2 regions of the Exiguobacterium sp. Helios genome follow, and region 1 is predicted to be linked to the other one. Evidence: a T-box and tRNA genes for the amino acid it is inferred to sense, from the RefSeq annotation. Region 1 holds a T-box; the other holds one or more tRNA genes.

Evidence for each region. The T-box of region 1 lies ahead of argS (arginine--tRNA ligase). A T-box ahead of a tRNA ligase gene usually reads a tRNA of that ligase, here a tRNA-Arg.
Region 2: it encodes a tRNA-Arg, which carries the amino acid that the T-box ahead of argS (arginine--tRNA ligase) is inferred to sense. The anticodon was not compared.

What each region holds. Positions count from the first base shown of each region.
Region 1 covers NZ_CP053557.1:54,309-70,654, forward strand. The annotation lists gene pulA (type I pullulanase) at 66-2,078, opposite strand; gene HNY42_RS00330 (YajQ family cyclic di-GMP-binding protein) at 2,240-2,734, shown strand; partial or broken gene HNY42_RS00335 (carboxymuconolactone decarboxylase family protein) at 2,818-2,985, shown strand; gene HNY42_RS00340 (metallophosphoesterase family protein) at 3,049-3,642, shown strand; gene HNY42_RS00345 (hypothetical protein) at 3,716-4,321, opposite strand; gene argS (arginine--tRNA ligase) at 4,351-6,033, opposite strand; T-box leader at 6,091-6,312, opposite strand; gene HNY42_RS00355 (GGDEF domain-containing protein) at 6,438-8,114, shown strand; gene HNY42_RS00360 (alpha/beta hydrolase) at 8,121-8,909, shown strand; gene HNY42_RS00365 (oxygen-dependent tRNA uridine(34) hydroxylase TrhO) at 8,970-9,887, opposite strand; gene HNY42_RS00370 (TVP38/TMEM64 family protein) at 10,124-10,768, shown strand; gene HNY42_RS00375 (DUF485 domain-containing protein) at 11,063-11,389, shown strand; gene HNY42_RS00380 (solute symporter family protein) at 11,386-12,942, shown strand; gene HNY42_RS00385 (sulfite exporter TauE/SafE family protein) at 13,050-13,904, shown strand; gene HNY42_RS00390 (PucR family transcriptional regulator) at 14,112-15,329, shown strand; gene ald (alanine dehydrogenase) at 15,450-16,346, shown strand, end outside.
Region 2 covers NZ_CP053557.1:325,544-341,889, forward strand. The annotation lists gene folB (dihydroneopterin aldolase) at 1-280, shown strand, start outside; gene folK (2-amino-4-hydroxy-6-hydroxymethyldihydropteridine diphosphokinase) at 277-813, shown strand; gene dusB (tRNA dihydrouridine synthase DusB) at 800-1,795, shown strand; gene lysS (lysine--tRNA ligase) at 1,962-3,443, shown strand; rRNA gene HNY42_RS01740 (16S ribosomal RNA) at 3,857-5,418, shown strand; rRNA gene HNY42_RS01745 (23S ribosomal RNA) at 5,584-8,498, shown strand; rRNA gene rrf (5S ribosomal RNA) at 8,592-8,707, shown strand; tRNA gene HNY42_RS01755 (tRNA-Val) at 8,717-8,792, shown strand; tRNA gene HNY42_RS01760 (tRNA-Thr) at 8,808-8,883, shown strand; tRNA gene HNY42_RS01765 (tRNA-Leu) at 8,945-9,031, shown strand; tRNA gene HNY42_RS01770 (tRNA-Arg) at 9,062-9,135, shown strand; tRNA gene HNY42_RS01775 (tRNA-Pro) at 9,141-9,217, shown strand; tRNA gene HNY42_RS01780 (tRNA-Ala) at 9,239-9,314, shown strand; rRNA gene HNY42_RS01785 (16S ribosomal RNA) at 9,437-10,998, shown strand; rRNA gene HNY42_RS01790 (23S ribosomal RNA) at 11,164-14,078, shown strand; rRNA gene rrf (5S ribosomal RNA) at 14,127-14,242, shown strand; gene HNY42_RS01800 (CtsR family transcriptional regulator) at 14,382-14,837, shown strand; gene HNY42_RS01805 (hypothetical protein) at 14,854-15,282, shown strand; gene HNY42_RS01810 (protein arginine kinase) at 15,275-16,346, shown strand, end outside.

The DNA of each region.
Region 1 (16,346 bases):
AAAAAGAATCGGAGCCCACATCAGTGAACTCCGATTCTTCTAATTGCCTCATTGCTTAAGACTCGTCATTTATTATTTTTACGCCGTTTGTTCGCTGCATACAACAAACCAAGAATCGTCAGTGCGGCGCCGCCTGCCACTGCATATTTTTTATAGTCTGCTTTCCGTTCGGCAATGACTGTCGTCGACAAAGCCTTCACGACAAGCTGTTTTTCTTCATGCAGACGAGGGGCATGGATTTTTACAACCCCTTCTTCGACGAGAATTTCGAACTCGCCGCCCGGTAACTCGATTGTCACATCGTGTTCCGTCGCATTGTGATACACCCGCTGACGTTCAACATACCCTTCATATGTCCGCTTCAATTCGTAAGCAATGATGCCTTCTCCTTCTTCGAGGAAGCGGAGATGTTTGCGGATCATGGCGGTGTTTTCGAGACGGAACATCGGATACTGACGCCGCAGCGCAATCAATCCTTTGACATACTCGACGCCGAACCGGAACTCTTCTGCCCGTTCATAATCGAGTTGATTGACGACTTCTCCGGAGTTGAAGCTGTCCCGAATGCCGTTTTTTGTCCGGAAAAACTCCTGTCCCGCATGTAAAAATGGAATCCCTTGTCCGGTTAAGATAATGGCATTCGCAAGCATTTGTCGTTTTCGGCGGACTTCATCCGTATCTTCCGGCCGTGACACGGACAATTTGTCCCAAATCGTTAAATCATCATGGGCTTCCGCGTAAGAAACGACTTGATTCGGTTCATCCGCAAATCCTTGCGAAGAGACGTTTCCGGCAATGCCCCGTTTGACTTCATTTGTCCGCTCGAAAGCTCCGCTGATGAATCCGCGGTCAAGCGGTGTCTGAACGTCACCTTTGACACCGTCACGTAATCCGTTGTTGAAATGAGCGATTCCCGGCATCTGCGGCGCATTAAAGTAGTTGGCTTTTTGATCGGCTGCAAGTGGTGTGTCAAGATCCCATCCTTCCCCGACAATCAAGATCGATGGATCAATCCGGTCGAGTGCATGGCGGACTTGATTCATCGTTTCGATATCATGTAAGCCCATCAAGTCGAACCGGAATCCGTCCAGATGATACTCTTTCGCCCAGTACGTCACGCAATCAAGAATGAACTTACGCATCATGAAACGTTCTGATGCTGTGTCATTTCCACAAAAACTCCCGTTCGAAAGTGTTCCGTCTGCTGCCTGACGGAAAAAATAACCCGGAACGAATTGGCCAAGTGGTGCCGTTTCCGCATCATAGACGTGATTAAAGACTACATCCATCACGACACGAATGCCCCGGTCATGCAAGGCTTGAATCAAGGCTTTTAATTCACGGATTCGCGCTGCCGGATCATCCGGATTCGACGAATAGGATCCTTCCGGCGCAAAATAATTGACGGGATCGTATCCCCAGTTGTAGTTATCCGGATCGTTCGGTGCGGCTTCATTCACTGAACCGAAATCATAAATCGGAAGCAATTGGACATGTGTCACACCTAAATCCGTCAGGTAATCAAGACCTGTCAATCCGCCTGATGGTGTTCGTGTCCCGGCTTCCGTCAATCCGCGGAACGTTCCCCGCTCGATGACCCCACTCGCCGAATGGCTCGTCGCGTCCCGAACGTGTAATTCATAGATGACGGCATCTTGTGACGAATGGAAGAGAGGGCGTTCTTCAATCCAACGCTCGGGTTGAGTGGTGGACGGATCGATTAATGCTCCCCGTTTACCGTTTGTCCCGACTGCTTTTGCATACGGATCGACCGCTTCGACTTTCTGTCCGTTGATGCTGGCTTGAAACGTATAAAAGTAACCTTCATACACAGCACGATCCAGTTCGACGACGAATGTCCCCTGCTGATCCGCCGCCAATTCAAGTTCTTCAACTTTCCTTGCCCGCAATGTCCGGTACAAACGAATCACGACACGTTCAGCCGTCGGTGCCCATAAACGGACCCGTATCGTTTTTTCATCAAATGTTGCTCCTAAATCTGATCCTTTATAGGCATACCGCTCATCCAGCTCTTCTGGTGTGAGCGTCAACATATCTGCTGTTTGTTTCAAAGCCATGCACCCCTTTCATTTCATGGTTTTCATTATAACAAAATTTCATACAGATGAACGATTCGACTGTTTCTCTTCCATTTTCTTTTGCCGAAACTTCGACACGAAGTCAAAGCATCTGCGGACAAATATGTTAAAATGGTTGTGGAACGAAAGGGGAGATTCTTATGGCAGCAAAAGACAATTCATTTGATATCGTGTCACAAATCAACATCGAGGAAGTCAAAAACGCGATGCAGGTCGCTTTAAAGGAAATCACGAACCGCTTTGATTTCAAAGGATCAAAAAGCGACATGAAACTCGAGAAAGAAGATTTGATTCTGATTTCAGATGATAATTTTAAACTCGATCAAGTCAAAGATGTCCTGACAGCGAAACTCATCAAGCGCGAAGTCCCGACGAAAAACCTGCAATACGAAAAAGTCGAGCAGGCAGCCGGAAACACGGTCCGTCAACGCGTCATTCTCAAAAGCGGCATCGATCGTGATGATGCTAAAAAAATCAACAATGCCGTCAAGGAATCCAAACTCAAAGTCAAAACTCAGATTCAAGACGATCAAATCCGTGTCACAGGCAAATCGCGCGATGACTTGCAACAAGTCATGCAAATCGTCCGCGAATTACCATTATCGGTCGACGTCCAGTTCCTCAATTTCCGTTAAGTACAAAAAACCCCTTACTCCGATTGGAGAAAGGGATTTTTTTTCATGCTTATTGCGCTGTATATCCACCATCAAGGATAACGCTTGCCCTTCATATTAATACCGGCTTAACCACTGGATTGACAGGAAATGAGATTGTTGAAGCCATCATGCATCTTGTCCCTTATACCGGTTTCCCGCGTGTCCTCAATGCACTCGAAGTTGCAAAAGTGGTCTTTGCCGAGCGCGGTGTCACGGTCGACCCGGCTTAATCAAAAATAGGATGAGCCGCTTGAAACCCGGGGTATACTCTTAGTACAAGGGAGCGATGCCAGATGCAGTATGCACTCATCACGGATTTGCACAGTTCACTATCCGATACACGTGCTGTGTTGACAGATATTCAACAGACGGCTCCGCAAGCCGTTGTCTTTTCGCTTGGGGATGTCCATGAGTGTCACATCGGAAAAAAGCGGGCCAAACGGTATACGTTTGAAGAAATCGAACAAATCGTGACGCTTGATCCGGATTTTTTGAAATTGCTTTTTTTTGAGACATTGCTTGGAAACCAGGAAGAACGCTTGTTTTCATTGATTCCAGCAGGGATATCCAGTTATCTCGATCAGCTGCGCATGTCGGAACGGACAAAACAAATCACGTCCGCTTTGTTCATTCATGGTGACCAATTGAAATGGAGCTATGATCTGACGCCCGATACATCCGCTTATCCCGACCGACTCTTATTTTTTGGACACAGTCATGTGCACGGACTATTCAAAGAGGGCAAACGTCTAGCGATTCATCATGATATCCCGATTTCCATCAAACGTGGCCGTTACGCCATCAACGTCGGACCGGTTCTGGTCGAACGCGAATGGTTACTATACGATACGACTGCCGAAACCATCACCTTTCATCAAGTCAAATGAATACCTGACATGAAAAATCCCCCGCTTCATTCACAGTTCGTGAATGAAGCGGGGGATTTTGTCGTCATCTCTTTTACAGAAAACGCACGAGTGAAGCGCGAACTAAATCGACTTGTGTAAATTCTGTTTTATCGGCGAACTGATTCACGACACGCCGGACTTCCCCTTGACGACGGACGAAGCTAGTCGGTACCGGTGTTTTCCGAACGAGTTGCTCATACAATGTCGTCAACTGATGATCATCGATGACCGTAGTCATTTGATCGAGGAATAACAGGACATGAAGGCGGTTCAAATAATCCCATGGCTTGTCTTCCGAACGAAATTCATTGCGTGCCAACCATTTTTTTAGACCAATGGCATCAATTTGATTCAATGTCTCTTTCGTACGAGGTGCTTTCCATAACACCAATAACTCACCGAGTTTTTTGCGCGTCTGTTTTTTTTCCATGAAGAACTCGAAGTTACTTTTCGTATCGAGTGCGTCACCGCTGATCGGAGCAATTTGATCGGCTCCTGGTGCTGTCACGAAATCTAAGATGAAATCGACTGATTCACCCGGAAGCCACGTGGCAACCTTTCCGTGAAAGTCAGCAATAAAAGCGATGGATGCAGCCAAGTCTTCCTGATTCATTTGTGTAGATGCGTGCTGTAACCGTTCCATTGTCTCTTTGTTCATATGATAACCCCATCTTTAATTGATTTATCTTACATTTCTTCAGGAGCGCCGACACCAAGCAGGCGTAATCCTTCCGTCAATACAATCGTAACCGATTTTACGAGCGCGAGGCGAGATTGTTTTTCCGCATCGTCTTCGAGGACACGAACCTGTCCGTAATATTTGTTGAAACTTTGAGCTAAATCGAGGACATAACGGCTGATGATCGATGGTTCGCGACGTGTAAACGCCCGGTCAATCACTGCCGAGAACTGGTTCAGCATCGACACGACACCCCATGAATAGTCATCTGCGCTACCCGCAAAAGCTGATCCATCGTATTCGCCTTTACGTAACAATGAATTTGCCCGTGCATTTGTATATTGGACGTATGGACCGGTTTCCCCTTCAAATTTCAACATTTGTTCGAGATCAAATTCAATGTTGTTCATGCGCTCATTTTTTAAATCGTGGAAAATGACAGCACCGACACCGACTTCGCGTGCCGTCTGTTCGGCATTGGCAAGGTTCGGATTTTTCTCGGCGATATTTTGTTTCGCGACATTGATTGCATCTTGAAGCACTTCTTCAAGAAGGACAATCCGTCCTTTACGCGTCGACATCTTTTTCCCGTCTTTCATAATCAGACCAAACGGGACATGGTGCATACCGTCGACATTTTCAAAGCCAAGTTTCTTCAGAACAGCAAACAGCTGTTTAAAGTGGAGGGCCTGTTCACCACCGACAACGTAAAAGGCCTGCTCGAAAACGTATGTCTCAAGACGATAGACGGCAGCAGCCAAATCACGTGTTGCATACAATGTCGCCCCGTCTTTTTTCTTAATCAAGGCAGGAGGCATTCCTTCTGCTTCGAGGTCGACGACCATTGCGCCTTCCGACTCGACGAGCAACTCTTTTTCTTCCAATAAGTCGATGACATGCTGCATCTTATCATTATAGAAGGCTTCGCCGTTCAAACTGTCGAAGCTGACACCAAGCATTTCATAGACACGGTTGAACTCGACGAGCGAAACTTCACGGAACCACGTCCAAAGTGCTGTTGCTTGTTCGTCACCCTGTTCAAGTTTCTTGAACCAAGCACGACCTTCATCTTCAAGAGCCGGATTTTCTTCCGCTTCTTCGTGGAAACGCACGTACAGTTTGAGCAATTCTTTGATCGGTTCAGCCCGGACGTCTTCTTCCTTGCCCCACATATTGTAGGCGACCATCAATTTCCCGAACTGTGTTCCCCAGTCTCCGAGGTGATTGATGCCGACGACATCATATCCTTTTTTTCGTGAAATCTGGTTCAGCGCATTTCCGATGACTGTCGAACGTAAATGTCCCATCGAGAACGGCTTCGCGATGTTCGGTGATGAAAAGTCAGTCACAATTGTTTTGCCGTTCGCTTCGCTTGATCCGTAAGCTTGTTGTTCTTCTAAAACACGTTTAATGATTTCACGCGAAACAACTTCCCGGTTTAAGAAGACGTTCACGTACGGTCCAGCTGCCTGCACGTTCGAGAACAGTGAATTATCGATTTTCTCAGCCAGTTCCGTTGCAATCATCATCGGTGCTTTACGGAATGCTTTTGCGAGTTGGAAACATGGGAATGCCAGATCGCCGTGATCCTCATGTTTTGGTTGTTCAATCAACTGTTCGATCTCTTCTTGTGATAATGCATCACCAATCACATCATGTAATACTTGGGCATATTGTTGCTTGTAACTCATTTTGTTTCCTCCAAACAGTTTATTTTTTCCAATAAAAAACGCCCTTTGCGCAACACGCAAAGAGACGGAATGACCGCGGTACCACTCTTCTTGGTGTCGACGGTACGACACCCACTTTAACGGGGATAACGGGGTTCCCCCGGCTAGGCCTGATCACATGGATTCGGATAGCATCTCGGAAGTGCGTTTCACGATGGTCTAATCTGTTCAGGCTTTCACCGTTCCCTGATTCGCTGGTCGATTAAATCATATCGCTACTTTCTTCGTCATCGATTGTTTGATATCTTTCACATTATACGCAATTCACTGCATTCTCTCAACCTTATTTTTTTGTAAATCCCTTATCATAATTTCCACAAAACGGGTATAAGTAGGGAAGGACTGTTAAAGGAGGGAGACGCATCATGGTCTACTATCAAAAAGTCGCACGAAACAGTTGGCTTGTCTTGTGTCTCGTTGCTAGTCTGCTTACCTTCATTTTACTTACACATCCCACACTCATCGACTTTCCGCTCTCATTTGGCAATGCCACTTATCTTCTAGCACTCATCATCTTGTTCCAGTTCGATAATGTTCGTCGTGGAGGCATTTACTATACGTTTCAGGAAGGGATCATTTTATTCATCTTTCTTAATTACGGATTATGGCCATCCATTCTTCTCAGCCAAATCGGCATCTTCGTCTTTCAGTTTTTTTCTCATAAAAAAGAAATTCGCCGTCAACGTTTTTTATATTTATATCCGATCAATGCTCTGTTTGATTTAGTTTATCTTTCCTCTCCGTCACTCGTCTATTTAGTACTCGGCGGACCGATTGGAACTGACTTTACTTACTCGAGAGCACTCCTTCCGCTTCTCGGATATTTAACGACCGTCATGATCGTTTCCTACCTCCAATGCCGGTTCGTCAACCGCATCTTATATTTGAAATATGATTGGGTGCGCCTTGTCCGTCTGCAGACACTTGTCTACGGTATCAGTATCTTAAGTGCTCTGCTCGGAATCTGGTTTTATGATGAGAACCCGCTCATCGCCGCTTCCGTCTCGACGCTGATCTTATTTTTATTCAAACGATTGCTCCAACAGCATGGGGAAACAATCGAAGCGAATGAAAAAGCCAAACGGTTTGATGACGCCAAAGAACATCTGCTGATTTCCCAGTTCGAACAAGAAACGATTGACTCCTTATTACGCGACTTGCCGTATCTGATTGATTTTTCGGAAGGTTGGATATCAATTCAGCAACAGCGTAAGCAAACCATTTACAATATCCGGACGAAAACAATCATCGATGTCCTGCCTTTATTCCATTCCCTGAAGGCTGAGCAGCTGCAAACACCAATCATCCATGGTCTTCGGTGCGATTGGGGGACGGACATTAAAATTGACTTACCCGTTGACCGTCATTCGATGATTGCGATTCCATCCATCACAAACGAAGATGTCGATGTATCGATCATCCTATTTCATCAAACCGCGGATGCCTATGATGCGACAAGTGCGGACGAGATTTCGCGTTTGTTACGTATTTTTTGTCGGGTGTTGCACCGTTCACGGGAAACATACCAACTGTACGCCGAGAGCCGGACTGATGCTTTGACGGAGCTCGCCAACAGTCGTGCCTTTTACGAGGAAGGGGCACAGCAATTTGCCTCTGACCGTTATCCCTTGTCGATCATCTTATTTGATATCGATCACTTCAAACATGTTAACGATACGTATGGACATAAGGTCGGTGACCTTGTTCTGCGTGAACTCGGTCGCAGGATCCGGGCCGTGCAACAGAAAAAGCAGAACGTCTTCGCGGCTCGATACGGCGGAGAAGAATTTGTCCTGTTACTTCATCAAGCTCCACAGAACGAAGCCATCGATTTCGCCGAAGAAATCCGGCATGCCGTCCTCGACCGGCCGTTCGTCGTCGATAGACATCGCTTATCCATCACCATCAGTCTTGGCGTCGATACCGTCGAATTTCCATCGGAACGATCGTTCGAAGAATCGCTCCGGCAAGCGGATCATGCTCTCTATGTCGGTGGCAAACATAACGGTCGGAATTGTACTGCCCATTACGCTAACCTTTGAAAGGTCGTGACTATCTTGTCAATTACTGAAATTGAACGAACGATTTCGACTCTAGCCTCGCCTCGAACAATCCGGATTTATCGTCCGACCGAACTCCCGGTCGACGAAGCGCTCCCGGTCATTTATATGCATGACGGTCAAAATGTCTTCAGTGGTGAGACCGCTTCGTTCGGAAAAGGCTGGGAAGTCCATCATGCACTCCATACTGTTCAGTTGCATGCGATGATCGTCGCCATCGACAGTCCGGATGATGGAATGGACCGCTACGATGAGTATGCCCCTTGGACGGACGAAGCCCTTTTAATGCGCACGGCCTATCCGTCTCATCGCAAGACGATTGGCGGCAACGGAAAGCAATACATGCACTGGATCGTTCATGAACTAAAACCGTATATTGACTCGCAGTATGCGACGATTCCGACGGATACGACGATGATCGGCAGTTCGATGGGGGGTGTCATTTCATTGTATGGCTTGTTCGCTTATCCGGAAATCTTCACACGTGTCGCTGCTTTATCAACAGCCGGTTGGGCGAATTTTTCTTCTTTACTGGAATTCATTGAGCGCAGTCCACGTTTATCCGAGCACCAGCGTTGTTATATGGATGTTGGTACGAAAGAAACGAGCGGACCGATGACGGAAAATGACTATCTTCATACAAACGAGGTTCTTGCGAAAGCCGTTCAAAAAAAAGTCCAACAAGCGACTTACGAAATCATTCCCGGTGCGATCCATCACGAGACCGAATGGGCAAAACGGATGCCGGATATTCTCCGTTTCTTATTTTCATCCTAAAAAAGCAGGCGACGAAATCCCGGATTCGGATTTTGTCAGCCTGCTTTTATTCATCCATGATTACTTTACCAATTCTTCCATTTGTTCTTTTACATAACGGTTGCGCGGGTGTTCCCGGCATTCGTCTGAACAAGAACGCATCACTTTCGGTTCACATTCTTCACAGCAGAAGTGTTGACGATTACATTCCGGATTTGCACAATTCACGTAACGTGTTTCGTCTTTTCCACAGTAATAACAAGTCGAGACGACCGTTGGATTGACTTCGTTAACAGGTACTTGAATGCGTTCATCGAACACATACAATTCCCCTTCCCAGTCTTCTCCACGCGTTGCTTCATCTTTCCCGTACATGACGACGCCGCCTTTTAAATGGAAGATATCATCGCTGTTTTGACGTTTACGGAAATACGCCGTGAATTTTTCACAACGGACACCGCCCGTACAATACGTCAGAACTTTTTTTCCTTCAAACAAGTGTTCATTTTCATCGAGCCATTGCGGAAATTCACGTGAGGCATCGACATCGACCTTGACGGCATTTTTAAAATGACCGAGATCGTATTCGTAGTTGTTCCGGACATCCAGAATGACGACATCTTCATTTTGCATCATGTTTTTCCACTCGGCCGGTTCAAGATACGCGGCATTTTCTTCCGGCACGTTGAACTCATCTTCAAAACGCCATGTGACCAGTTCGTTTTTATAACGAACGAAGATTTTTTTGAAGGCATGTTCGTCGACCTCATCAATTTTGAACTCGATGTCACTAAACCGTGGATCGGCAAGCAGGTCCTGCATGTATTGATCGGTTTGTTCGACTGTTCCAGACAGTGTGCCATTGATTCCTTCTGGTGCAATCAGGATTCTTCCTTTGATGCCAAGCTCTTTGCAATAGGCAAGATGCTCTTTTGTTAATTGTTCCGCATTGTCGATCGGAACATACTTATAAAATAATAGTACGCGATAAGGTTTCATAATCCTCATTGGCCCCCATGTCAGTTTTTTGCAGTAAAACGAACGTTGGCGAACGAAGCGTCATAGCTATTAGCTAGCTGGGAACGCCTGCAAAACGCACCCATTTAAGTATAATACCAACTTCATTTGAATTGTACAATTGCCAGTTCAGCGGACAGCACGATAAAGTTTTTCCTTTCTGACGGGGAAAGAGTTAAAATAGAAACTAGCAGTTTATTTTGTAAGGAGGATTCCGAATGCTCCAAACCGTCCGTCAGTGGATTGAACAAATGATTACGTTTCTCCAGGATCTTCCGGGTGGTGCATCGACCGGATTGATTGCTCCTTTTCTGGAATCACTTTTTCCGTTCCTCCCGCTTGTTCTTATCATTTCCGCCAATGCAGCGACTTATGGCTTTTGGATGGGTGTACTCGTCTCTTGGGTCGGTAGTATGCTCGGTTCCCTTGTCGTCTTTGCCTGTATCCGTTATTTATTTCGCCGCCCTGTCACGAGGTGGCTTGAACAACATAAAGCCGCCCAGCAGTGGATTGAACGGGTTCGCCATATGAGTCCGATTTCGCTTGGTTTTTTCTTTTCACTTCCTTTCATGCCGGCCTTTATCATTACAGCGATTTCTGCAATGATTCAACTGTCACTTCGGACGTATTTGATTGCCGCTGGAGCGGGTCGACTGATCGTCGTCATCATCTTCTCGTTAATCGGTAAAGAATGGTCAACATTTTTGGAACGACCGATCCGTCTTGTTTTTCTGTTTCTGATTTTACTCGCCATCTGGGGAGTCAGTCGTGGCGTCGAAGAAATCATCAAACGGCGCGCCCTAGCACGACGTTCGAAGTCACTACGTGATCTTGAACAGGAAATCGGGGACAATAACAAATGATATAACCAACTGTCGGCACATCCTCCATCAGGGTGTGTCTTTTAATTATGCGGATTTCAACGTTTTTTATTCATTTCCCTTTATTTTTCCAGGCAGGACTTTTGAATCATTTTTTCATATTAATATGTTTTTAAAATAACGTTCACATTTTGTCCAACATTGAAAACGCTTACAATAAAATGGTAAGACCAATATTAATATAATACCTCGAATTCCCCCTTCTAAATTAGGATAGATTTTCCAAAGGAACTGTCTCTATAATGAATTTAAATTCATTTTCAAAGGAGGCGTCTCATGCACCAGGTATCTGAAACAGCGAAGACGCAAACGACACGCTCTGCCCAGACAATCGTCGAAAGTGCATCGTTTAAACAATTGATGCGCGAAAAAAATGCATTCATCTTACCGGCCATTGTATTTTGTCTCATTTTTTATTTTACGCTTCCCATCATGACCAGCTACTTTACCTTCTTGAATCGGCCATTGCTTGGTGATATCACAGGGGCTTGGTTATTTGCTTTCCTGCAGTTCATCATGACGTGGACGTTTTGTACGCTTTATAACAAAAAAGCACGTTCGTTTGATCGATTGGTCGAACAGATCAAGGAGGAATCACGATGAACTATACCGCTGTCGCCCTATTCGCTGCGATTGTCGGGTTAACACTCGTCATTACATATTTCGCTGCCCGTAAAACAAAGACGGCGAATGATTTTTATACTGCGGACGGTGGCTTGACCGGTGCTCAAAACGGTATCGCCATTGCCGGTGACTATATGTCTGCGGCTTCCTTCCTCGGAATTGCCGGAATGATCGCCCTGGCCGGATTCGACGGATTTTTTTATTCGATCGGTTTTCTCGTTGCCTATCTTGTTGTTCTCTATCTCGTTGCCGAACCGTTGCGCAACTTAGGAAAATACACGATGGCTGATATGATTGCTGCCCGTTTTAATGCCTCGAAAGTTCGGGGTGTCGCAGCGATGAACTCGATTGTTATTTCCATTTTCTACATGATTGCGCAATTGGTCGGAGCCGGTGCTTTGATTGAGTTGTTACTCGGAATTCCATATACGACAAGTGTCATCATCGTCGGTATTCTGATGACTGTGTACGTTGTGTTTGGCGGGATGACGGCCACCTCATGGGTGCAAATCATCAAAGCGATTTTGCTGATGGCCGGTACAGCCGTCATTTCCTTCATGGTATTTGCCAAATTCGACTTCTCGATCATGAAGATGTTCTCGGAAGTGAAACAAGCCACACCGCTCGGTGACTCCTTCTTGAATCCCGGTAATAAGTTTAAGTTACCGCTCGATACGATTTCCTTAAACTTGGCACTTGTTCTCGGAACAGCCGGCTTGCCGCATATCTTAATCCGCTTCTTTACGGTTAAAGATGCACCGACTGCCCGGAAATCCGTTGTTTATGCGACCTGGATCATCGGTGCGTTTTATATCTTAACGATTTTCCTCGGCTTTGGAGCCGCTGCCTTCGTTGGAGCAGATGACATCATCGCTGCGAATGCAGCCGGTAATATGGCGGCACCTCTCCTTGCGCAGGCGCTTGGTGGAGACTTACTGTTCGCCTTCGTTGCGGCTGTTGCTTTTGCGACCATCCTTGCCGTTGTGGCCGGACTGGTTTTATCGGCTGCTTCCGCCTTTGCCCATGATTTTTACAGTCATATTCTGCGTAAAGGACAAGCAACGGAAAAAGAACAAATGACGGCTGCGCGCCTCGCTTCCATTGCCGTCGCACTCGTTTCGATGGTACTGGCGTTATTTGCACAATCAATGAACGTCGCTTTCCTTGTTTCACTGGCCTTTGCAGTGGCAGCCAGTGCCAATTTGCCCGTCATTTTGCTGACGATTTTCTGGCGCCGTTTCAATACTGGCGGAGCTGTCACAGGTATGGTCGTCGGTCTTTTCTCTTCACTGCTTCTCGTCGCGCTCAGTCCTAATATCTGGGCAGTTGACGGTTCAGCCTTATTCGTCGGGGAAGCATTATTCCCACTGTCGAATCCGGGAATTGTTTCGATTCCACTTGGTTTTCTAGGTGCGATTATCGGAACACTTGTTACGAAATCGGACGAAGTGGCCGGTAACTTCGAACGTATTCTTGTCAAAGCCAATACCGGTATTGATGCAGCAACTGAAGTTGCTGCATCAAAAGAATAATCCCCTTAACGGCTCCTTCAACCCCCTTGAAGGAGCCGTTCCCTTTTACATTTTACGAACGGATTGCCATACTAACCGTATGAAAGAACGTGAAAGGAATGTCTTACATGGAATTTTATTATTTTTTACCACTCGGCTTTTTTATTGGTATCATCTCTGGTTTCTTTGGAATCGGCGGCGGCATCATCTTAACACCGCTTTTACTGATTCTCGGCTTCTCCCCAAGCGTCGCTATCGCGACGAGTTTAATGTTGACGCTCGGTTCAACCGTATCCGGTACCCTATCACACCTCCGCCTGAAAAATGTGGTCTGGCGTGACAGCCTGGTCGTCGGTTTAGTCGGTATCATCGGTTCTACCATCGCGACTCCGATCGTTCTCCGATTAGAGGCAGTGAACGGTGCCCATCTCGTCATCTCGGTTGTGTATATCGGTTTATTATTATACTTTGCCAATAAGTTTTTACGTCCAAAGTCCTCGTCAGGTGCACAAACCGGTTGGAAAAACCGGTATCTGGCACTTGGTTTCATTGGGCTGTTCGCAGGATTCATCTCGTCCTTGCTTGGTGTCAGCGGTGGTTTCATCATTACACCACTACTCGTCGGTATCGCCGGATATGAATTGAAACGGGCAGTCGGAACGAGTATTGCTTCGGCCCTACTGATCGTCTTGTCCGGCCTCGTCAACTATACGGTCGCAAGTACAGATGTCGATCTCCTCGTCGGGGTCATGCTAATCATCGGAGCATTACTTGGTGCTCCAATCGGCGCGAAACAGTTGGCTCATTTCGACAGTCCTTTCGTCAAAAAATATCTCGGTATTTTTTATCTGACAGTTGCAACAAGCGTCCTTCTTGAAGTCCTTCATTTCAATACGGCTTCACTGATTGTCTTGATTGCCCTCAGTCTTGTTTTCTTACTGACACTCGTCGTCTACAGTCGTAAACGCTCTGTCCGACGCTGATTCTCCCTATAATTTCGCCTCCCGACCGTTCCCCGGCAGATCCGGATAACGGTCGGGAGGTCTTTTTTGTGCCTGGTTTTCATATTCATCCGTTCTTTATATTTTGTTAAAACTTACAACTTATCGGAAAACTCTTTGTTCTTATGCACAACCAAAGATATACTTACTTCAACAGTATTTTATATAGAGAAAGAAGGTCTGATTTTTATGTTGGAAGCGACGTATCATTCCCTTGAGGACTTAGCGGAAGCGATTGGTGTCGCACTGAGTGCTCCAATTACCATCGAGGATCGTAATCACCGATTGCTTGCTTATAGTACACACACTGCCGATACGGACCCGGCCCGGATTGCAACGATTATCGGGCGACGCGTCCCTGAATCGGTCATTGATCAACTGTGGAAAGACGAAGTCATTCAGAATCTTGCGGCACAAAATGAACCGTTGATCATTTCAGCCCGTACAGGTGTCGGTTTGAATGACCGTGTCGCGATTGCGATCAAGCAAGATACAGAAATTTTAGGGTACATTTGGTCAATCGCCCGCAGCATCCCCTTTTCAGAAACCGAGTTATCCGACTTAAAAAAAGGAGCTTTGCTGGCTCAACGGCAGTTACTCGCCATCGATATGCAAAAGAAACGCCAAGAAGAAAAATCCGAACAATTCTTTTTTGAATTACTTCACGAAGACATGTCCGAGTCGGAAATTTTAAAGACCTTCTCTAAACTACACATTGCTCCACCCGGAATCAGTCGCCTGATGGTGATCCGGTTTTCAGAAGCCATCACACCGCGACTTGCTGATCGGTTACGTTATTTGCTGACTATCCAACAAACCGTCCGACCGCTTTTGTACGCGTACGATGAAACCGATTTTATTTTGTGGATCAGCACAAATGATAAAGATGCCCACCACGAACGATTACAATTTGATGCCTTCATTCAATCTTTCCGACAAATGCTTGCCGAACGATTTAATTACACGAAATTCATCTCTGCCAGCAGCGAAGTATTTACCGGCGTTCAGTCGATTCCGGAACGTTACGAAGAAACGGGGATCGTTCTCCGGTTAAAAGATGCATTTCCGTTTGAGTTAAATACCGTCACACGATATGAGCGTCTTGGTTTATTCCAGCTGTTACCGATTTTTTCCGAACGTCTGCGCAGAAGGACCGTTCGTTTAGAAGAGATTGAGCGATTACGCGCCTATGACGGGAAACATGCCGCTTCGTTATGTGAGACGTTGGAGTGGTTCCTTCATTATGACGGAAACGTCAAACAGGTCGCTTCCCACCTGCATGTCCACCCGAATACGATTTTGTATCGGATGCGAAGAATCGAGGAAGAAGCCGGTATCCGGATGGAGTCGCTTCCGGAACGTGCCCTTCTTTACCTGTATTTAAAAGCAGACCGTTATCCTTTGTGATTTTTCACAAAGGATTGCTTGTATTTTTGAAATCGCCGATAAAGTAGAACGCTTTCATTTCTCGTATACTGAAGGAGAAGTGACACACTGTTTGTTTATTCGCGAAAGGGGATCGCATTTATGATCATCGGAGTATTAAAGGAAATTAAAAACAATGAAAATCGTGTCGCGTTAACGCCTGCTGGGGTAGCGGCTTTAACGGGTCAAGGACATACGGTCATCGTCGAAACAACTGCTGGTATGGGGAGCGGCTTTACAAACGAAGAATACACGCAAGCAGGGGCACAAATCATCGAGACAGCGGCTGAAGTTTGGGCTACTGCCGAGCTGGCATTGAAAGTTAAGGAACCGGTTGCTTCGGAATATCAATACTTCCGTCCGGAACTCACATTGTTCACATACCTTCATCTGGCTGCAGAACCTGAGTTGACACGTGCACTCGTCGATTCAAAAATTACAGCAATCGCATACGAAACGGTCGAAAAAAACCGGACGTTACCACTCTTAACACCGATGAGCGAAGTGGCCGGTCGGATGGCGTCACAAATCGGTGCTCAGTTTCTTGAAAAACCGCACGGTGGTATGGGCATCCTGCTTGCAGGTGTTCCTGGTGTCCGTCGCGGTAAAGTAACGGTCATCGGCGGTGGAGTCGTTGGAACAAACGCAGCAAAACTTGCCGTTGGTCTCGGTGCAGATGTCACCATCATCGATGTCAGTCCGGAACGTCTCCGTCAACTCGATGACATTTTCGGTAATTCAATCAACACGCTGATTTCAAATCCGTATACGATTGCAGAAGCTGTCGCTGAAAGCGATCTTGTTGTCGGTGCCGTCTTGATTCCTGGAGCAAAGGCGCCGAAACTCGTCACAGCTGAAATGGTCGAACGCATGAAACCGGGTTCTGTCATCGTTGACGTTGCGATTGACCAAGGCGGAATCTTCGAAACAGTTGACCGGATTTCGACACACGATGATCCGACGTATGAAAAGTTCGGTGTTGTTCACTACGCTGTCGCT
Region 2 (16,346 bases), 270 kb from region 1:
CCTGACGATTGGTCTTGATTTATCAATTGCCGGTAAGACGGATGATTTACGCGAAAGTGTCAATTATGCGGAGTTGTACGAAGTCACGAAGCAGGTCGTCGAGGGGAAGCCGTTGCAACTCGTCGAAGCGCTCGCAGACCGGATTGCAGAGCAGGTGCTGTTACTCGATTCCCGAATTCTTGAGACGACGATCAAGGTCATTAAACCGGATCCGCCGATTGCGGGACATTATGAACATGTTGCCGTTGAAATCCACCGGAAGCGGGGCGATTATGCATGAATCGTGCCTACGTCGCACTGGGATCGAATATCGGTGATAAAGCGGGACATTTGGCAGCTGCGATTGACGCTCTGCGTCATCTTCCGACGACACAGGCAATCCGTCCTTCATCTGTTTATGAGACGGCTCCTGTCGGCTATACTGATCAAGATCTGTTTTATAATATGGTGATTGAACTGGAGACAGATTTGCCGGCGGAACAACTGTTGGACGTTCTCCAACAGATTGAACAGCAGGAAGGAAGAAAACGTCTGTTTAAAAATGGGCCGCGGACACTAGATCTCGATATCCTTTTATATAACAGTGAGATGATTCATATGGATGGACTGACAGTACCGCATCCACGTATGCAGGATCGGGCATTCGTATTGGCTCCGCTGGACGAACTCGTATCCTCTTATATTGTTCCCGGTTTAAATCGGACGGTTGCTGAACTCTATCAGGATTTACCGGAAACAGAACGAACAGATGTCAGACGGATTGAGTCGGGATCGATTGAAGGAAGAAGGGAAAAAAAGAATGACAGGATTTAAAATTGGAGAAGTCGAATTGAATAACCGTGTCATTTTAGCACCGATGGCGGGTGTCTGTAATCCTGCGTTTCGTTTGATCGCAAAAGAATTCGGGGCAGGCCTCGTCTGTGCAGAAATGGTCAGTGATAAAGGAATCCTTTATGAAAATGAACGGACGATGCAGATGTTATACGTGGACGATCGGGAAAAACCGCTCAGTTTACAGATTTACGGCGGATCGAAGGAAACGTTGGTCCAAGCGGCTCAGTATGTCGATGCCAATACGAATGCGGACATCATTGACATCAACATGGGATGTCCTGTACCAAAAGTGACGAAGTGTGACGCTGGTGCCAAGTGGCTGCTTGATCCGGATAAAGTCTACGAGATGGTTCATGCCGTCTCCCAAGCGGTTGATAAACCTGTCACGGTTAAGATGCGGACGGGATGGGACAGCCATCATATTTATTGTGTCGACAATGTCCGGGCTGCGGAAGCCGGAGGGGCGAAAGCGGTCGCGATCCATGGCCGGACCCGTTCACAAAAATATGAAGGTGTCGCCGACTGGAATATCATCGGTGAAGCGAAGCGGGCAGTCAACATTCCGATTATCGGTAACGGAGATGTCCAGACGCCGCAAGACGCCCAACGGATGATTGATGAGATCGGAGTAGACGGTGTCATGATCGGTCGGGCTGCACTCGGGAATCCGTGGATGCTGTATCAGACGATCCAGTATCTTGAATCCGGAACGTTACCGGCGGAGCCGACACCACGTGAGAAGATTGATATTTGTCTCCTGCATGCCGAACGTCTTGTCGCACTTAAAGGAGAGGCGCTTGCGGTGCGGGAAATGAGAACCCATGTCGCCTGGTACTTAAAAGGGTTAAGCGGCAACGGGCATGTTCGTAAAGCATTATTCGATACAGAGACCCATGCCGGACTGCAAAAGTTGCTGCATGCGTATGTCGAAACATTGGAAACGAATGCAGTACATGTGTAACAGGTAAAGTATAGTCGGGCTAACCCGTTTTATGGTACGCTAATGCCATTGAAGATGAGCGAATCGGTTTTGCTAAGAGCTGTCGGTCATACCGGCAGCTTTTTCATCGAAGAAGTAAAAACCATCGTGAACCATTATAAAAGGAGTGAAGACAGTGAGTCAGGACATGGAAATGAACGATCAAATGCAGGTGCGTCTCGGTAAGATGAACGCCATGCGTGAACAAGGACTCGATCCGTTTGGTGCCCGTTTTGAACGTACGACAGATACGACAAGTATTCGTGCCGCTTACGGCGAACACGAAAAAGAAGAATTGGCAGAACTGAAGCCGGACGTCTCGATCGCGGGTCGCGTCATGACGACACGCCGTAAAGGGAAAGTCGGTTTTACGAACGTCCAGGACGTAAACGGTCAAATCCAATTGTATGTACGTAAGGACGATGTTGGCGAAGAAGCGTACGAAATCTATAAAACATGTGATTTAGGTGACATCGTTGGAATCAGCGGATACGTGTTCAAAACGAATGTCGGCGAACTATCGGTTCACGTCACGTCGTTTACGTTACTGACAAAAGCACTACGTCCGCTTCCGGATAAATATCACGGACTAAAAGATGTTGAACAGCGTTATCGTCAGCGTTACCTCGATTTAATCACGAATACAGAATCGCGTGAGACGTTCATCGCACGCAGTAAAGTCATTCGCGGGATTCGTCAGTATCTCGACAGCCTCGGATACTTGGAAGTTGAAACACCGATGTTGCATACGATTGCGGGTGGTGCGTCAGCTCGTCCGTTCATTACGCATCACAATGCACTTGATATGACACTATACATGCGGATTGCGATTGAGTTGCATCTCAAGCGTTTGATTGTCGGCGGACTTGAAAAAGTCTATGAAATCGGTCGCGTCTTCCGGAATGAAGGAATCTCGACACGCCATAACCCTGAGTTTACGATGATTGAGTTATATGAAGCCTACGCGGATTACAACGACATCATGAATTTGACGGAAAACCTGATTGCCCATGTGGCACAGGAAGTCCTTGGAACAACACAAGTGACTTACGGTGAAGATGTAATCGACTTGTCTGTCGGATGGAAACGTGCCCATATGGCGGATCTGGTTAAAGAAGCAACAGGTGTTGATTTCTTTGAAGAGATTTCAAAAGAGCGTGCCCATGAACTCGCACACGAGCATGGTGTGGAAGTCCAAGCCCATATGACGACAGGACACATCCTTAATGAATTCTTCGAACAGAAAATTGAAGAATCATTGGTTCAGCCGACATTCGTCTACGGTCATCCGGTTGAAATTTCACCACTTGCGAAGAAAAATCCGGAAGATCCTCGTTTTACGGATCGATTTGAATTGTTCATCGTCCGCCGTGAGCATGCGAATGCCTTTACGGAGTTAAATGATCCAATCGATCAACGGGAACGTTTCGAAGCCCAGCTAGTTGAAAAAGAAGCAGGGAATGATGAAGCCCATGAAATGGACAATGACTTCATCGAAGCACTCGAGTATGGCATGCCGCCAACTGGAGGACTCGGAATCGGAATTGACCGCCTCGTCATGTTATTGACGAATTCTCCGTCGATTCGCGATGTACTGTTGTTCCCAACGATGCGTCATCAACAAAACTAATTTGGAACGGTCATTCCCTCGTCTTTCTTCATATAGAAGGAAGCGGGGGGATTTTTGCTTTTATTCATCTAATAAAAACATTTAATTAATCAGGTGTTTATTAGAATAATCATTATGAAAACCGGGAATAAGGTTATTTTAAATGTTTTTCTAATAAAACACTTGTACAAATAAAAACCCCATGGTATATTACTTCTTGTGCCGCAAATGGTTGTGACACACCGAAAAAAATATCAGAAAAGTTATTGACAATCGTGTCGGTGACTTGGTAAGATAATAAAGTCGCTGAAAACGACACGACGAACTTTGAAAACTGAACGATGAGGCAAAAAACGTATCTTCGGATACAAACAATGAATGAAGCGCAAGCTTCGTCAACGTGACTTCGGTCACACAACGAGCAAGTCAAACACTTTATGGAGAGTTTGATCCTGGCTCAGGACGAACGCTGGCGGCGTGCCTAATACATGCAAGTCGAGCGCAGGAAGCTCACGGAACTCTTCGGAGGGAAGTGAAGGGAATGAGCGGCGGACGGGTGAGTAACACGTAAGGAACCTGCCCCAAGGATTGGGATAACTCCGAGAAATCGGAGCTAATACCGAATAGTTCTTCAGACCGCATGGTCTGATGATGAAAGGCGCTCCGGCGTCACCTTGGGATGGCCTTGCGGTGCATTAGCTAGTTGGTGGGGTAATGGCCCACCAAGGCGACGATGCATAGCCGACCTGAGAGGGTGATCGGCCACACTGGGACTGAGACACGGCCCAGACTCCTACGGGAGGCAGCAGTAGGGAATCTTCCACAATGGACGAAAGTCTGATGGAGCAACGCCGCGTGAGTGATGAAGGTTTTCGGATCGTAAAACTCTGTTGTAAGGGAAGAACAAGTACGAGAGGTAATGCTCGTACCTTGACGGTACCTTGCGAGAAAGCCACGGCTAACTACGTGCCAGCAGCCGCGGTAATACGTAGGTGGCAAGCGTTGTCCGGAATTATTGGGCGTAAAGCGCGCGCAGGCGGCCTTTTAAGTCTGATGTGAAAGCCCCCGGCTCAACCGGGGAGGGTCATTGGAAACTGGAAGGCTTGAGTACAGAAGAGAAGAGTGGAATTCCATGTGTAGCGGTGAAATGCGTAGAGATGTGGAGGAACACCAGTGGCGAAGGCGACTCTTTGGTCTGTAACTGACGCTGAGGCGCGAAAGCGTGGGGAGCAAACAGGATTAGATACCCTGGTAGTCCACGCCGTAAACGATGAGTGCTAGGTGTTGGGGGGTTTCCGCCCCTCAGTGCTGAAGCTAACGCATTAAGCACTCCGCCTGGGGAGTACGGCCGCAAGGCTGAAACTCAAAGGAATTGACGGGGACCCGCACAAGCGGTGGAGCATGTGGTTTAATTCGAAGCAACGCGAAGAACCTTACCAACTCTTGACATCCCCTTGACCGCTTGAGAGATCAAGTTTTCCCTTCGGGGACAAGGGTGACAGGTGGTGCATGGTTGTCGTCAGCTCGTGTCGTGAGATGTTGGGTTAAGTCCCGCAACGAGCGCAACCCCTATCCTTAGTTGCCAGCATTCAGTTGGGCACTCTAGGGAGACTGCCGGTGACAAACCGGAGGAAGGTGGGGATGACGTCAAATCATCATGCCCCTTATGAGTTGGGCTACACACGTGCTACAATGGACGGTACAAAGGGCAGCGAGACCGCGAGGTGGAGCCAATCCCAGAAAGCCGTTCCCAGTTCGGATTGCAGGCTGCAACTCGCCTGCATGAAGTCGGAATCGCTAGTAATCGCAGGTCAGCATACTGCGGTGAATACGTTCCCGGGTCTTGTACACACCGCCCGTCACACCACGAGAGTTTGCAACACCCGAAGCCGGTGAGGTAACCGCAAGGAGCCAGCCGTCGAAGGTGGGGTAGATGATTGGGGTGAAGTCGTAACAAGGTAGCCGTATCGGAAGGTGCGGCTGGATCACCTCCTTTCTAAGGAAAACGTCCCTTACGGGACATGCCCATCGTTCAGTTTTGAGAGCTCGTCTCTCAGTCTCGCAAGAGACACTCGCACCTTGAAAACTGAAGACATCAACAAGACATCAAATTTTTATAACCATGTCATTAGACGTGTGTTCTTAGAATACCAAAATGCTAGATCAAGGTATGAAGGGCGTACGGTGGATGCCTTGGCACTAGGAGCCGATGAAGGACGCGACGAACAGCGATATGCTTCGGGGAGCAGTAAGTATGCTTTGATCCGAGGATTTCCGAATGGGGGAACCCACCATCCGTAATGGGATGGGACATGTTACATGAATACATAGTGTAGCGTGAGGCAGACCCGGGGAACTGAAACATCTAAGTACCCGGAGGAAGAGAAAGCAAATGCGATTCCCTGAGTAGCGGCGAGCGAAACGGGAACAGCCCAAACCGGAGAGCATGCTCTCCGGGGTTGTAGGACACTCTATACGGAGTCAAAAAGGAAGACAGTAGGTGAACGACCTGGAAAGGTCGGCCGAAGAAGGTGACAGCCCTGTAGCTGAAACTGTTTTCCCTCCAGAGTGGATCCTGAGTACGGCGGGACACGTGAAACCCCGTCGGAATCCGGGAGGACCATCTCCCAAGGCTAAATACTCCCTAGTGACCGATAGTGAACCAGTACCGTGAGGGAAAGGTGAAAAGCACCCCGGAAGGGGAGTGAAATAGATCCTGAAACCGTATGCCTACAAGTAGTCAGAGCCCGTTAATGGGTGATGGCGTGCCTTTTGTAGAATGAACCGGCGAGTTACGATAGCGCGCGAGGTTAAGCTGATGAGGCGGAGCCGTAGCGAAAGCGAGTCTGAATAGGGCGCCATAGTGCGTTGTCGTAGACCCGAAACCAGGTGATCTACCCATGTCCAGGATGAAGGTCAGGTAACACTGACTGGAGGTCCGAACCCACGCACGTTGAAAAGTGCGGGGATGAGGTGTGGGTAGCGGTGAAATGCCAATCGAACCTGGAGATAGCTGGTTCTCCCCGAAATAGCTTTAGGGCTAGCCTCGAGGTTGAGAGTTCCGGAGGTAGAGCACTGATTGGACTAGGGGCCCCCACAGGGTTACCGAATTCAGTTAAACTCCGAATGCCGGCAACTTATACTCGGGAGTCAGACTGCGAGTGATAAGATCCGTAGTCAAGAGGGAAACAGCCCAGACCGCCAGCTAAGGTCCCAAAGTGTATGTTAAGTGGAAAAGGATGTGGCGCTGCCTAGACAGCTAGGATGTTGGCTTAGAAGCAGCCACCATTCAAAGAGTGCGTAATAGCTCACTAGTCGAGTGGCGCCGCGCCGAAAATGTAACGGGGCTAAACATACCACCGAAGCTGCGGATTCCGTAAGGAATGGTAGGGGAGCGTTCCAAACCGCTGTGAAGCTGTACCGTAAGGAGCAGTGGAGCGTTTGGAAGTGAGAATGCCGGTGTGAGTAGCGAAAAGAGGGGTGAGAATCCCCTCCGTCGAAAGCCCAAGGTTTCCTGAGGAAGGCTCGTCCGCTCAGGGTTAGTCTGGACCTAAGCCGAGGCCGAAAGGCGTAGGCGATGGATAACAGGTTGATATTCCTGTACCACCGATCCACCGTTTGAACAATGGGGGGACGCAGGAGGATAGTGACGCATGCGGATGGAAGTGCATGTGTAAGTTTCGAGACCGTCTGATTGGCAAATCCGTCAGGCACCAAAGTCGAGGAACGATGCGGAGTCCCGTAGGGACGAAGGTCACGATTTCACACTGCCAAGAAAAGCCTCTAGTGAGGTGGAAGGTGCCAGTACCGTAAACCGACACAGGTAGGCGGGATGAGAATTCTAAGACGCGCGGGATAACTCTCGTTAAGGAACTCGGCAAAATGGTCCCGTAACTTCGGGAGAAGGGACGCTCTACATGAGTAGAGCCGCAGTGAATAGGCCCAAACGACTGTTTAGCAAAAACACAGGTCTCTGCTAAATCGCAAGATGACGTATAGGGGCTGACGCCTGCCCGGTGCTGGAAGGTTAAGGGGATGGGTTAGCGCAAGCGAAGCTTTGAACCGAAGCCCCAGTAAACGGCGGCCGTAACTATAACGGTCCTAAGGTAGCGAAATTCCTTGTCGGGTAAGTTCCGACCCGCACGAAAGGCGTAACGATTTGGGCACTGTCTCAACGAGAGACCCGGTGAAATCATAGTACCTGTGAAGATGCAGGTTACCCGCGACAGGACGGAAAGACCCCATGGAGCTTTACTACAGCCTGATATTGAGGCTTTGTGCATGATGTACAGGATAGGCGGGAGACGTCGAGACCGGAGCGCCAGCTTCGGAGGAGTCACCCTTGGGATACCGCCCTTCATGCATAGAGTCTCTAACTCGCAGCCGTCATCCGGCTGGAGGACCGTGTCAGGCGGGTAGTTTGACTGGGGCGGTCGCCTCCTAAACAGTAACGGAGGCGCCCAAAGGTTCCCTCAGAATGGTTGGAAATCATTCGTAGAGCGCAAAGGCAGAAGGGAGCTTGACTGCGAGACCTACAAGTCGAGCAGGGACGAAAGTCGGGCTTAGTGATCCGGTGGTTCCGCATGGAAGGGCCATCGCTCAACGGATAAAAGCTACCCTGGGGATAACAGGCTGATCTCCCCCAAGAGTCCACATCGACGGGGAGGTTTGGCACCTCGATGTCGGCTCATCGCATCCTGGGGCTGGAGTAGGTCCCAAGGGTTGGGCTGTTCGCCCATTAAAGCGGTACGCGAGCTGGGTTCAGAACGTCGTGAGACAGTTCGGTCCCTATCCGTCGTGGGCGCAGGAAATTTGAGGAGAGCTGTCCTTAGTACGAGAGGACCGGGATGGACGCACCGCTGGTGTACCAGTTGTTCCGCCAGGAGCATCGCTGGGTAGCTACGTGCGGACGGGATAAATGCTGAAAGCATCTAAGCATGAAGCCCCCTCCAAGATGAGATTTCCCTTTGAGTAATCAAGAAAGACCCCTCAGAGACGATGAGGTAGATAGGTCACGGGTGGAAGCATGGCGACATGCGGAGCTGAGTGATACTAATCGGTCGAGGCCTTGTTCTAGCAGATGCATTGTTGATGACTTCAGTTTTGAGGGCGCGAGCCTTTCAAAAAAGTGCTTGACGTTATGGAAACATAATGTTAAGATCATAGATGTCTGGTGGCGATAGCCAAGTGGTCACACCCGTTCCCATGCCGAACACGGAAGTTAAGCACTTGAACGCCGAAAGTAGTTGGGGGCTTCCCCCTGTGAGGATAGGACGCTGCCAGGCGATACATATGGAGGATTAGCTCAGCTGGGAGAGCATCTGCCTTACAAGCAGAGGGTCGGCGGTTCGATCCCGTCATCCTCCACCATTTTTTATTACACTTGCCGGTGTAGCTCAGCTGGTAGAGCAACTGACTTGTAATCAGTAGGTCGCGGGTTCGACTCCTGTTGCCGGCACCATTTTCACCTTAAATATCATCATCGACCTTGAAAAAGTGTAGATGCTACCTTTTAACACCCTGCCGGGGTGGCGGAACTGGTAGACGCACAGGACTTAAAATCCTGCGGGGGTTTCCCCGTGCCGGTTCGATTCCGGCCCTCGGTACCATTTAAATTTCACTGTTTGATTAATTACCCCGCACCCTTAGCTCAGCTGGATAGAGTACTTGACTACGAATCAAGGGGTCGGGAGTTCGAATCTCTCAGGGTGCACTTTTCGGGAAGTAGCTCAGCTTGGTAGAGCACTTGGTTTGGGACCAAGGGGTCGCAGGTTCGAATCCTGTCTTCCCGACCATCTTCAATTTAATCCCTTAATGGGGCCTTAGCTCAGCTGGGAGAGCGCCTGCCTTGCACGCAGGAGGTCAGCGGTTCGATCCCGCTAGGCTCCACCATTTTTATGACGAACTTTGAAAACTGAACGATGAGGCAAAAAACGTATCTTCGGATACAAACAATGAATGAAGCGCAAGCTTCGTCAACGTGACTTCGGTCACACAACGAGCAAGTCAAACACTTTATGGAGAGTTTGATCCTGGCTCAGGACGAACGCTGGCGGCGTGCCTAATACATGCAAGTCGAGCGCAGGAAGCTCACGGAACTCTTCGGAGGGAAGTGAAGGGAATGAGCGGCGGACGGGTGAGTAACACGTAAGGAACCTGCCCCAAGGATTGGGATAACTCCGAGAAATCGGAGCTAATACCGAATAGTTCTTCAGACCGCATGGTCTGATGATGAAAGGCGCTCCGGCGTCACCTTGGGATGGCCTTGCGGTGCATTAGCTAGTTGGTGGGGTAATGGCCCACCAAGGCGACGATGCATAGCCGACCTGAGAGGGTGATCGGCCACACTGGGACTGAGACACGGCCCAGACTCCTACGGGAGGCAGCAGTAGGGAATCTTCCACAATGGACGAAAGTCTGATGGAGCAACGCCGCGTGAGTGATGAAGGTTTTCGGATCGTAAAACTCTGTTGTAAGGGAAGAACAAGTACGAGAGGTAATGCTCGTACCTTGACGGTACCTTGCGAGAAAGCCACGGCTAACTACGTGCCAGCAGCCGCGGTAATACGTAGGTGGCAAGCGTTGTCCGGAATTATTGGGCGTAAAGCGCGCGCAGGCGGCCTTTTAAGTCTGATGTGAAAGCCCCCGGCTCAACCGGGGAGGGTCATTGGAAACTGGAAGGCTTGAGTACAGAAGAGAAGAGTGGAATTCCATGTGTAGCGGTGAAATGCGTAGAGATGTGGAGGAACACCAGTGGCGAAGGCGACTCTTTGGTCTGTAACTGACGCTGAGGCGCGAAAGCGTGGGGAGCAAACAGGATTAGATACCCTGGTAGTCCACGCCGTAAACGATGAGTGCTAGGTGTTGGGGGGTTTCCGCCCCTCAGTGCTGAAGCTAACGCATTAAGCACTCCGCCTGGGGAGTACGGCCGCAAGGCTGAAACTCAAAGGAATTGACGGGGACCCGCACAAGCGGTGGAGCATGTGGTTTAATTCGAAGCAACGCGAAGAACCTTACCAACTCTTGACATCCCCTTGACCGCTTGAGAGATCAAGTTTTCCCTTCGGGGACAAGGGTGACAGGTGGTGCATGGTTGTCGTCAGCTCGTGTCGTGAGATGTTGGGTTAAGTCCCGCAACGAGCGCAACCCCTATCCTTAGTTGCCAGCATTCAGTTGGGCACTCTAGGGAGACTGCCGGTGACAAACCGGAGGAAGGTGGGGATGACGTCAAATCATCATGCCCCTTATGAGTTGGGCTACACACGTGCTACAATGGACGGTACAAAGGGCAGCGAGACCGCGAGGTGGAGCCAATCCCAGAAAGCCGTTCCCAGTTCGGATTGCAGGCTGCAACTCGCCTGCATGAAGTCGGAATCGCTAGTAATCGCAGGTCAGCATACTGCGGTGAATACGTTCCCGGGTCTTGTACACACCGCCCGTCACACCACGAGAGTTTGCAACACCCGAAGCCGGTGAGGTAACCGCAAGGAGCCAGCCGTCGAAGGTGGGGTAGATGATTGGGGTGAAGTCGTAACAAGGTAGCCGTATCGGAAGGTGCGGCTGGATCACCTCCTTTCTAAGGAAAACGTCCCTTACGGGACATGCCCATCGTTCAGTTTTGAGAGCTCGTCTCTCAGTCTCGCAAGAGACACTCGCACCTTGAAAACTGAAGACATCAACAAGACATCAAATTTTTATAACCATGTCATTAGACGTGTGTTCTTAGAATACCAAAATGCTAGATCAAGGTATGAAGGGCGTACGGTGGATGCCTTGGCACTAGGAGCCGATGAAGGACGCGACGAACAGCGATATGCTTCGGGGAGCAGTAAGTATGCTTTGATCCGAGGATTTCCGAATGGGGGAACCCACCATCCGTAATGGGATGGGACATGTTACATGAATACATAGTGTAGCGTGAGGCAGACCCGGGGAACTGAAACATCTAAGTACCCGGAGGAAGAGAAAGCAAATGCGATTCCCTGAGTAGCGGCGAGCGAAACGGGAACAGCCCAAACCGGAGAGCATGCTCTCCGGGGTTGTAGGACACTCTATACGGAGTCAAAAAGGAAGACAGTAGGTGAACGACCTGGAAAGGTCGGCCGAAGAAGGTGACAGCCCTGTAGCTGAAACTGTTTTCCCTCCAGAGTGGATCCTGAGTACGGCGGGACACGTGAAACCCCGTCGGAATCCGGGAGGACCATCTCCCAAGGCTAAATACTCCCTAGTGACCGATAGTGAACCAGTACCGTGAGGGAAAGGTGAAAAGCACCCCGGAAGGGGAGTGAAATAGATCCTGAAACCGTATGCCTACAAGTAGTCAGAGCCCGTTAATGGGTGATGGCGTGCCTTTTGTAGAATGAACCGGCGAGTTACGATAGCGCGCGAGGTTAAGCTGATGAGGCGGAGCCGTAGCGAAAGCGAGTCTGAATAGGGCGCCATAGTGCGTTGTCGTAGACCCGAAACCAGGTGATCTACCCATGTCCAGGATGAAGGTCAGGTAACACTGACTGGAGGTCCGAACCCACGCACGTTGAAAAGTGCGGGGATGAGGTGTGGGTAGCGGTGAAATGCCAATCGAACCTGGAGATAGCTGGTTCTCCCCGAAATAGCTTTAGGGCTAGCCTCGAGGTTGAGAGTTCCGGAGGTAGAGCACTGATTGGACTAGGGGCCCCCACAGGGTTACCGAATTCAGTTAAACTCCGAATGCCGGCAACTTATACTCGGGAGTCAGACTGCGAGTGATAAGATCCGTAGTCAAGAGGGAAACAGCCCAGACCGCCAGCTAAGGTCCCAAAGTGTATGTTAAGTGGAAAAGGATGTGGCGCTGCCTAGACAGCTAGGATGTTGGCTTAGAAGCAGCCACCATTCAAAGAGTGCGTAATAGCTCACTAGTCGAGTGGCGCCGCGCCGAAAATGTAACGGGGCTAAACATACCACCGAAGCTGCGGATTCCGTAAGGAATGGTAGGGGAGCGTTCCAAACCGCTGTGAAGCTGTACCGTAAGGAGCAGTGGAGCGTTTGGAAGTGAGAATGCCGGTGTGAGTAGCGAAAAGAGGGGTGAGAATCCCCTCCGTCGAAAGCCCAAGGTTTCCTGAGGAAGGCTCGTCCGCTCAGGGTTAGTCTGGACCTAAGCCGAGGCCGAAAGGCGTAGGCGATGGATAACAGGTTGATATTCCTGTACCACCGATCCACCGTTTGAACAATGGGGGGACGCAGGAGGATAGTGACGCATGCGGATGGAAGTGCATGTGTAAGTTTCGAGACCGTCTGATTGGCAAATCCGTCAGGCACCAAAGTCGAGGAACGATGCGGAGTCCCGTAGGGACGAAGGTCACGATTTCACACTGCCAAGAAAAGCCTCTAGTGAGGTGGAAGGTGCCAGTACCGTAAACCGACACAGGTAGGCGGGATGAGAATTCTAAGACGCGCGGGATAACTCTCGTTAAGGAACTCGGCAAAATGGTCCCGTAACTTCGGGAGAAGGGACGCTCTACATGAGTAGAGCCGCAGTGAATAGGCCCAAACGACTGTTTAGCAAAAACACAGGTCTCTGCTAAATCGCAAGATGACGTATAGGGGCTGACGCCTGCCCGGTGCTGGAAGGTTAAGGGGATGGGTTAGCGCAAGCGAAGCTTTGAACCGAAGCCCCAGTAAACGGCGGCCGTAACTATAACGGTCCTAAGGTAGCGAAATTCCTTGTCGGGTAAGTTCCGACCCGCACGAAAGGCGTAACGATTTGGGCACTGTCTCAACGAGAGACCCGGTGAAATCATAGTACCTGTGAAGATGCAGGTTACCCGCGACAGGACGGAAAGACCCCATGGAGCTTTACTACAGCCTGATATTGAGGCTTTGTGCATGATGTACAGGATAGGCGGGAGACGTCGAGACCGGAGCGCCAGCTTCGGAGGAGTCACCCTTGGGATACCGCCCTTCATGCATAGAGTCTCTAACTCGCAGCCGTCATCCGGCTGGAGGACCGTGTCAGGCGGGTAGTTTGACTGGGGCGGTCGCCTCCTAAACAGTAACGGAGGCGCCCAAAGGTTCCCTCAGAATGGTTGGAAATCATTCGTAGAGCGCAAAGGCAGAAGGGAGCTTGACTGCGAGACCTACAAGTCGAGCAGGGACGAAAGTCGGGCTTAGTGATCCGGTGGTTCCGCATGGAAGGGCCATCGCTCAACGGATAAAAGCTACCCTGGGGATAACAGGCTGATCTCCCCCAAGAGTCCACATCGACGGGGAGGTTTGGCACCTCGATGTCGGCTCATCGCATCCTGGGGCTGGAGTAGGTCCCAAGGGTTGGGCTGTTCGCCCATTAAAGCGGTACGCGAGCTGGGTTCAGAACGTCGTGAGACAGTTCGGTCCCTATCCGTCGTGGGCGCAGGAAATTTGAGGAGAGCTGTCCTTAGTACGAGAGGACCGGGATGGACGCACCGCTGGTGTACCAGTTGTTCCGCCAGGAGCATCGCTGGGTAGCTACGTGCGGACGGGATAAATGCTGAAAGCATCTAAGCATGAAGCCCCCTCCAAGATGAGATTTCCCTTTGAGTAATCAAGAAAGACCCCTCAGAGACGATGAGGTAGATAGGTCACGGGTGGAAGCATGGCGACATGCGGAGCTGAGTGATACTAATCGGTCGAGGCCTTGTTCTAGCAGATGATCTTGTTGATGACTTCAGTTTTGAGGGCGCGAGCCCGTCGTCTGGTGACGATAGCCAAGTGGTCACACCCGTTCCCATGCCGAACACGGAAGTTAAGCACTTGAACGCCGAAAGTAGTTGGGGGCTTCCCCCTGTGAGGATAGGACGTTGCCAGGCAAGTGAAGGACCGATCTGCATTTTGCAGGTCGGTCTTTTTGTGTATGCCAAATGAAAAGCCTAAATGGTTGCATTTCACTTTTAAGATGATTACTATTAAATCAAACAATAGTCAAAGATGGTCAGAGAGGTGGTGCCCATGCAAAACATCACAGATATCATCGAAGCCTATTTAAAGCAGATTTTACATGATGAGAAAAAAATTGAAATCAAACGCCAGGAAATTGCAGAACGTTTTGATTGTGTACCCTCACAAATCAATTATGTCATCAACACCCGTTTTACGGTTGAAAAGGGTTATTTTGTTGAAAGTAAACGTGGTGGCGGTGGGTATATCCGCATTCAAAAGATTGTCATTTTAGATAGTCATGATCTGTTAGATGAAGTCAGCCAATGGGTTGGAAACGATTTAACCGAACAAGCTGCAGAAGATTATCTGATTCGTTTAGTAAACGAGCAGCTGTTGACACGGCGAGAAGCGATTTTGATTCAATCGTTGTTGCAAAAGGAAAGTCTACCAATGGCACTTGAGGATCAACGCCGGATGCGGGCTCATTTGATGCAGACCGTCCTGCAAACCATTAAGCGACTGTGACACGGGAGGAATGTGTATGCGTTGTCAGCGGTGTGGTGAACGAGAAGCTGTCGTCCGTGTCAAACTCCCACAAGATCAAGAGGGAACAGAACAAGTTCTTTGTTCAGTTTGTGTAAAAGAACTGGCAAAAGCCTATCAAGAAACCGCTTGTCCTTCATGTGGGATGACACGCCAACAACTTTTACATTTGCGAAAAGTTGGTTGTGCAACATGCTATTCGTTTTTCAAAGAAGAAGTAGATGGGATGATTCGTCAGTTTCAACACGGTCATACGAAACATTATGGTTCACGTCCTGAAGAAGAGTCGGTCGAAAAAAGATTGGCACAACAGTTGAGTCGACTCAAAGAACAGTTGAACCGTAAGATTTTATCGGAAGACTATGAAGAAGCAGAACTCATTAAACAGCAGATTGTAAATGTGGAGGAGGATTTGCGCCATGTTTGAAGAACTATTGACGCAACCTCTTAGTCAAAAGATGGATCAACAGGCACCTTACGATGATATCGTCGTTTCGACACGAATTCGCTTAGCGCGTAATGTAGCCCATTATCCTTTTTCGACAAGAATGACAGAAGAACAGGCAAATGCGTTAATCAACGAAACAGAACGTCAATTATCCGGACTAAAAGGATTTCAATTCGGGCGGGTCGATCAAGTTGATGCCTTAACGCGAACTGCTTTAGTAGAAAAACATTTGATCAGTCCTGCCCTTGCGACACACCCACGAACCGGACTTTTTATCAGTGAAGATGAACAGATCAGTGTCATGGTGAATGAAGAAGATCATTTTCGTATTCAAACCCTGTTACCGGGTTTGCAGTTAGAAGAAGCTTTTCGGGTGGCAAAGCAGGTCGATCGTTTAATCAGTGAACGCTTCAAGATAGCTTTTGATGATACGCTCGGTTATTTGACGACTTGTCCGAGTAACGTCGGCACAGGCCTACGGGCCTCGGTGATGTTGCATTTACCGGGACTCGTCCTGACCAATCAAATCCAAGGGTATATTAAACACCTGCGGCAGCTCGGTTTTGCGATTCGCGGGCGTTACGGCGAAGGAAGCGATGCTTCCGGTCGAATGTTCCAATTATCGAATCAACGGACACTTGGTGCGAGTGAGGATATGCTGATTACGGATTATCAATTTGCTGTTGAAGCATTAATTGAGGCAGAACAAGCGGCAAGAAAAGGATTATTGGAGACGTATCAAGAAGAACTAGAAGACCGGCTTTACCGGTCATCCGGAATTTTGCAATCGGCCCGATTAATTACGGCACGGGAAGCAACGGAGCGTTTATCCGATGTCCGGTTAGCCGATAGCCTCGGTTTGGCCGTGGAACTTCCGCCAAACTTATTCCATCATTTACTTGTATCGCTACAAACAGGTTTTCTACAAAAGCATTTCGGGAAACAATTAACATCAAGAGAACGGGACATCGAACGAGCGAGTATCATTCGTCAGATGTTAACCGAACAGACAAACAGGGATCACACACAAGGAGGTTTTGCGT